One region of the Telluria sp. RT2P19 genome, then DNA from elsewhere that is predicted to be linked to it. Evidence: predicted binding sites of a transcription regulator. Region 1 holds the regulator's gene; the other holds the start of a gene.
What was found. The regulator LexA, encoded in region 1, represses DNA repair genes until DNA is damaged. The targets are predictions, from matches to a motif close to ACTGTATNNNNATACAGT.
Positions count from the first base shown of each region.

Region 1 (3,406 bases):
GCTGGCATGATCTTGCCGTTTTCCTGGACGAAGTCCTTCAGGGTGTCGACGTCTTTGTAGTCAACCTGCTCAACGCCAGCGGCGGTGAAGCGGCAGAACTTCTTGCGCTTGAACAGCGGGTTCTGCTGTTTGCGCTTGAGTTTTTCTTTAGCTTTGTTTTTGTCGAACTTTTTACCGAATGCCATTTGAGGCTCCTGTATATCTAAATTGCCGAACTAGGCGGCACTGAAATCAATGATGTGAAACACCAGGGCTTTGCTGTTGCGGTTTTTCCGTGCGAGGAAGCCATCGAAGCGGTAGCTGGCGCCAAGTTCGGCGCTTTGGAACCTGCCCGAAATCTCGCCCGCGGCGAACGCGGGGACTTCGAACTCGACCAGGCGATCGATCCCCGCCTCTCGCTGATGCGAACTGTGCATCAGGATGGCTGAAACGATCGGCACGCCGGCCGGGGTGTAGCGCAGTACGTCACGCTCGGCGATGGTCGCCACGAGCTGGAGCTGGTTCACCCGGTTCTTCTACTGCTTGCTGCTGGATTCCTGGGAAAGACTTAGGCAGCGGCAGCGGCTGGAGCTGCTGCAGGAGCGGCTGCTTCTGCGCGGTGGCTCTTGGCTGCGTCTTCGCGCTGCACCGATTTCATCATCGGCGACGGTGCGGTTTCTGCTTTCTTCATCTTGACGGTCAGATGACGCAGGACGGCATCATTGAACTTGAATGCGGTTTCCAGCTCGACCAGGGTCTCGTTGTCGCACTCGATGTTCAGGCAGATGTAGTGTGCTTTCGGCAGCTTCTGGATCTGGTAAGCCATCTGGCGGCGACCCCAGTCTTCCACGCGATGGATGTTACCGCCGCGGCTGGTCACCGTGGCCTTGTAACGTTCGATCATCGCCGGGACTTGCTCGCTCTGGTCCGGATGGACGATAAAAACGATTTCATAATGACGCATGCATTACTCCTTGAGGACGTTTTAAACAAATGCCCACCTCGGCGTCAAGACGAGTGTGGGAAGGGAACAGCCAGCTAGTATAGCGTGGATTGGGCGAAATGGGAACATGGCCGTCAAGACCTGCGTTTCCAAGTGCCCCTCACTCGACAATTACACTGGACAAGCGCGGGTTTTTCGTTTCTTGTGCGCTTTTTTTGCGCTTTTTCGTGTATATCCCTTGCGTATAGCAGAATACTGTACAAAAATACAGTCTACCTCTACAACCCGTTTCCGCAAGATATTTATGCTCAAGCTCACTGCAAGGCAAGAACAGATCCTTAACCTGATCAAGGAAGCGATCGAGAACACGGGTTTCCCTCCGACCCGGGCCGAGATCGCATCCGAACTGGGTTTCCGCTCGGCCAATGCGGCCGAAGAACACCTGCAAGCGCTGGCGCGCAAGGGCGCGATCGAGATTTCGCCGGGCACTTCGCGCGGCATCCGCCTGGTCGGCGCCACCGCCGTGCAGATCCCGATGCCGCCGCCTTCCCTGATGTCGCTGCCGCTGGTCGGGCGCGTCGCCGCCGGCAATCCGATCCTGGCCCAGGAACACGTCGAAGCGACCTATAACGTCGACACCGCGATGTTCGCGGCGCGGCCCGACTTTTTGCTGAAAGTAAAGGGCTGGTCGATGCGCGATGCCGGCATCATGGATGGCGACTTCCTGGCGGTCAAGAAAATCGACAGCGCCAAGAACGGCCAGATCGTCGTCGCCCGCCTGGGCGAAGAAGTCACCGTCAAGCGCTACCGCAAGACGGGCGACCTGGTCGAGCTGCTGCCAGAAAATCCCGACTTCAGCGTGATCCAGGTCACGCCAGACGAAGAGTTCGCGCTCGAGGGGCTGGCGGTTGGCTTGATGCGTAGCTGGAACTAATCGGCAGTATCTGCTTCAAGTACCTGCGCCGGCCATGTGCCGGCGCTTCCTTTTGCAGCCTAGTTCTTGGCCTTGTTGACCACTGAATTGTGCTGCTCCACGAAGGCTTCGGTCGCGCTGCGCCAGGCGGCGAAATCGGCCAGCACCATCTTCGAATTGACTTTCGCGCCTTCGGCGATGTTCTGGCGCACCTGTTCCAGGTAGGCGGTCGAGGCTTCCGTTTCCTGCTTGTTCATCAGCTTGGCGATATCGGGCGGGATGCGCTTGGTCAGCGGCGACTGCGCGTTCAGGTTGGTCACCATCTTGTTGTAGCAATCCTGCCAGTTGGTCACCGCCTTGTTCACCCGCTCGATGTCGTCGTTCACCTTCGACACCGCCGGGATGCGGGGCGACGGGCAACGGTATTCGCCCGACTGCAGGTCGGCGCCGTCGTAGCCCTTGATCCAGTAATCGATCTCGGCGCGGCGCTCCACGCGCTGCTGCATGACCGCGAGCGAATCGGCAGCGACCTTGTTGCCCTTGGCGGCCGACTTTTCAAACAGCTCCCTGGCCCTGGCTTCGTCGACCGCGCCGGCTTCGCCGTACCAGTACATCTGCCCCAGTTGCTGCTGGGCTTGCGGATTGCCGGCGTTGGCCAGCCTGGTATAGATCTTGAGCGCGCCGGCGTAGTCTTTTTTCTCGAACAGGGCGTTGGCATCCTCGAGCTCGCCTGCGAAGGCGGCGCCGCCGGCCACCATGGCGACCGAAAGGGAGAGGCAGGACAGGAATCGTTTCATGGGCACTTGGCAAGGCTGGGCTGGTAAAAGTCCATGATAGCCGTGTTTTACGGCTGGGCTCAACCGCAAATATGACAAGACCGGCTATCGCCGGCCCCATCAACCCATCTTTTACTCGCCTTACGCGTCCAGCGCCTGGCGGAAGTCGCCGACCAGGTCGTCCGTGTCCTCGATGCCCACCGACACCCGGATCAAACCTTCCGCGATGCCCATGCTGGCGCGCCGCTCGGGCCCCATCTCGAAGAAGATCGTGTGCGCCACCGGGATCACGAGGGTCCGGTTGTCGCCCAGGTTCGACGCCGGGATTGCCAGTTGCAGGCGGTTCAGGTAGTCGAACGGATCAATCTCTTGCTTGAGCTCGAAACTGAGCAGCGAGCCACCGGAACGGAACAAGGCCTTGACGATCCCGTTCTGCGGATGCGATGCCAGGCCCGGATAATGCACGGCCGCCACGCGCTCGTCCGCTTCGAGCATCGTCGCCAGCGCCAGCGCGTTGGCGCTGGTGCGTTCCATGCGCAGCGCCAGCGTCTCGGCCCCGACCGCGATGTGGTGCGCCGCTTCCGGCCCCAGCGCGGCGCCGAAGTCGCGCAGCGCCTTGGCGCGCAATTGCGCCATGCCTTGCGCGGCAGGTGCCTGCCTGCGAAAGTTCTGGGCGATGTTCGGATACCCCGCCCAGTCGAACAGGCCGGTATCGGTCAGTGCGCCACCCAGCGCGATGCCATGCCCGCCGATCGACTTGGTCAACGAGTTGACCACCAGGCCGGCGCCCACATC
Region 1 is NZ_JCASIL010000010.1:89,569-92,974, reverse strand. It holds gene rpsR (30S ribosomal protein S18) at 1-185, opposite strand, end outside; gene priB (primosomal replication protein N) at 216-506, opposite strand; gene rpsF (30S ribosomal protein S6) at 548-943, opposite strand; gene lexA (transcriptional repressor LexA) at 1,227-1,856, shown strand; gene AC56KW_RS13980 (tetratricopeptide repeat protein) at 1,916-2,632, opposite strand; gene AC56KW_RS13975 (cystathionine gamma-synthase family protein) at 2,753-3,406, opposite strand, start outside.

Region 2 (3,406 bases), on a different contig from region 1:
TCGAGCTCGTACACGTCGCGCGCGCGGTCGCCGCTCCATTCGGGGCGGGTCGGGGTTTCGGAATACGTTTGCGGCGCCACGTCGGCCCCGCCCTGCAGCACCAGGCCGTCGAGGTGGCGCGCATAGTGGCGCAGGGTGATATTGCTGGGGTGGAGCAAGCCGTTGGTATTGACGGTGGGGATCATGAACACCAGCACATCACGCGACATCACCCACTGGGCGATCGACTCTTCGAGGTACTGCAGGTTCTTGCTGAGCAGTCCCTTGGCCCCGGCCTCGGGATGGAAGATACGGGCCGAGACGCCGATGTGCAGGGTGCGCTGCATGAAATCGCGGTTGAAGCGTTCGCGCAAGGAGCGAAAACGCGAGGTGATGACCCTGCCGGCCAGCGCGACCGCATTGTCGCCATCGCGCAGGTAGCGCGCCGGCCCGCGCGCGGTCTGGCCGCCGCTGGCGCGGCGATCGGGCACGCGTACACGTGTCTCGCGGCGCTCGTCGATGTCCGCGTTCGGGTCATCGTTGCGCTTGATTTTATCGTCTTCAGCCATGGTTATTAATATAACTTCGCCATCACTGCGCACGATATAAAGTTGTTACAAAACGTCGCGTGCCGCCTACACCGGCAAGTCCAGCAGCTTCTGGAAAGTCAGCATCCAGTGGCGGCCGGCGACCGGCGTCGCCAGCATGCCGCGCGCGCCGGCGCGGCGTGCGCGGACGCTATCGTAGTGAAAGGATTGCTCGACCAGGAACACGACCGGCGTCCGCTGCGCCCCCTGCTGCGACTTGATCGAACTGCACAGATCGTATGGTTCGATGCCGCTCGCCGCAGTGTTGATCAAGACGAGCGAGACCGGCGTTTCGTCGCACAGGTGCACCGCGGCGCACAGGCTGTCGGTCCATTCCACCGGCACCCGGCGCGGTCCGAGCACGCGCGCCACCTGGTTGCGCAGCTTGCACTCCTTGTCGACGATCAGGACGGCCCCATCTACGGGGCCGCGGCGCTGGCGCGCGTAGAATGCGGGCGTTTCGCAGTCCGGCGCCAGGCGCGGACGGCGCCGCCGCTCGGCCAGCACGCGCCGGGTGTGGGTGCTCTGCTGCACCAGGACATGAACCCGGCTATCGAGCAGATCGGCCAGCGCCGCGTACAGTTGCAAGGGCTCGACCGGCCGCGCCAGCGTGCGCCAGGGGCCGGCATCGGGATTGCCGATGACGAGCGCCGGCTGCAGCGATCCGGGCGGCAGGCAGCCGAGCCTGGTCAGCGCGGTCGGACTGTCGCCGTTGGCGATATACAGGTCCGGCTCTTGCAAACTGTCGTCATGCAGGCAAGAATACGACGGTCCCACGCCCGGCGCCTGCGCCAGCAAGGCTTCGAGTCGCGCGGTTTCGCCCGGGGTAAACCCGAGCAGGCGGACGGTGAACTGATAGCTGGCCATGTACATCGGTAGCGCCCCTCCCTGGCATCGCCGTGACAATCCGACTTAATCTAGCACAAACGTGCGAAGCGAAAAGCACGTCACAGCGAAAACTACTGTATATTTAAACAGTAAAAAAGCCCAACCTTTTCCTCCCGACAAGTTAGAATGCCGGAGCATTCGACAAACAATCTTCAAGATGGCCTCCAAGAAACCCGTTCCAGACTACAGCGAATCATCCATCCGCGTCCTCAAGGGACTCGAACCTGTGAAACAGCGTCCGGGCATGTATACCCGGACGGAGAACCCGCTCCACATCATCCAGGAAGTGATCGACAACGCCTCGGACGAAGCGCTGGGCGGTCACTGCAAGAACATCGGCGTGACCCTGAACCCCGACGGTTCGATCACGGTCGAGGATGACGGTCGCGGCATCCCGGTCGGCATCCACCCGGAAGAAGGCGTGTCCACGGTCGAGATCGTGTTCACCCGCCTGCACGCCGGCGGCAAGTTCGACAAGGGCTCGGGCGGCGCCTACGCCTTCTCGGGCGGCCTGCACGGCGTCGGCGTCTCGGTCACCAATGCGCTGTCCAAGCGCCTCGAGATCGAGGTGTGGCGCAAGGACGACCAGGGCAACGGCCAGCACAAGCTGGTGTTTGCCGACGGCGACGTGATCGAGCCGCTGACCTCTTCGCCAGCCGAACGCGGCGGCAAGAAGAACGGCACCCGCGTCACCGCCTGGCCCGACGGCAAATATTTCGACTCCCCGAACATCCCGCTGGGCGACCTGCAGCGCCTGCTGCGCTCGAAGGCGGTGCTGTTGCCGGGCGTGACCGTCACGCTCACCAACGGCAAGACCGGCGATGTCCAGACCTGGCGCTACGATGAAGGCCTGCGCGGCTACCTGAACGAAGCGCTGGCCCAGAGCTCGAGCGGCGAGACCCTGATCCCGCTGTTCGAAGGCGCGCAGTTCGCCGCCGCGGGCGACGACAGCTTCGCCGAGGGCGAAGGCGCGGACTGGGTCGTGGCCTGGACCGAGGAAGGCGGCGTGGTGCGCGAGTCCTACGTCAACCTGATCCCGACCGTGAGCGGCGGCACCCACGAAGCCGGCCTGCGCGACGGCCTGTTCGGCGCCGTGAAGAATTTCGTCGAGCTGCATGGCCTGCTGCCGAAGGGTGTCAAGCTGCTGCCCGAAGACGTCTTCGCGCGCGTCTCGTTCGTGCTGTCGGCCAAGGTGCTGGACCCGCAGTTCCAGGGCCAGACCAAGGAACGCCTGAACTCGCGCGATGCGCTCAAGCTGGTCTCGACGTTTACCAAGCCGCCGCTCGAATTGTGGCTGAACCAGCACGTCGAATACGGCAAGAAGCTGGCCGAGCTGGTGATCAAGCAGGCCCAGTCGCGCCTGCGCTCGCTGCAAAAAGTCGAGAAGAAGAAATCGTCCGGCGTGGCCGTGTTGCCGGGCAAGCTGACCGATTGCGAGTCGAGCGACATCACCCGCAATGAACTGTTCCTGGTCGAGGGCGATTCGGCCGGCGGTTCGGCCAAGATGGGCCGCGACAAGGAATTCCAGGCCATCCTGCCGCTGCGCGGCAAGGTGCTCAACTCGTGGGAGACCGACCGTGATCGCCTGTTCGCCAACAACGAGATCCACGATATCTCGGTGGCAATCGGCGTCGATCCGCACGGACCGAACGACTCGCCCGACCTGACCAGCCTGCGCTACGGGAAGATCTGCATCCTGTCGGATGCCGACGTCGACGGTTCGCACATCCAGGTGCTGCTCTTGACGCTGTTCTTCAAGCACTTCCCGGCCCTGTTCCGCAACGGGAATATCTGCATCGCGCGTCCGCCGCTTTACCGCGTCGACGTGCCGGCGCGCGGCAAGAAGCCGATCCAGAAGCTGTATGCGCTGGACGATGGCGAGCTGCTGGCGATCGAGGACAAGCTCAAGAAAGAAGGCCTGAAGGAAGGCGTATGGAGCATTTCGCGCTTCA
Region 2 is NZ_JCASIL010000002.1:149,448-152,853, forward strand. It holds gene AC56KW_RS02805 (gamma-glutamyl-gamma-aminobutyrate hydrolase family protein) at 1-548, opposite strand, end outside; gene AC56KW_RS02810 (response regulator) at 615-1,433, opposite strand; gene AC56KW_RS02815 (DNA topoisomerase IV subunit B) at 1,612-3,406, shown strand, end outside.
Region 2: the regulator LexA is predicted to act here: its motif matches at 1,528-1,545, upstream of AC56KW_RS02815 (DNA topoisomerase IV subunit B).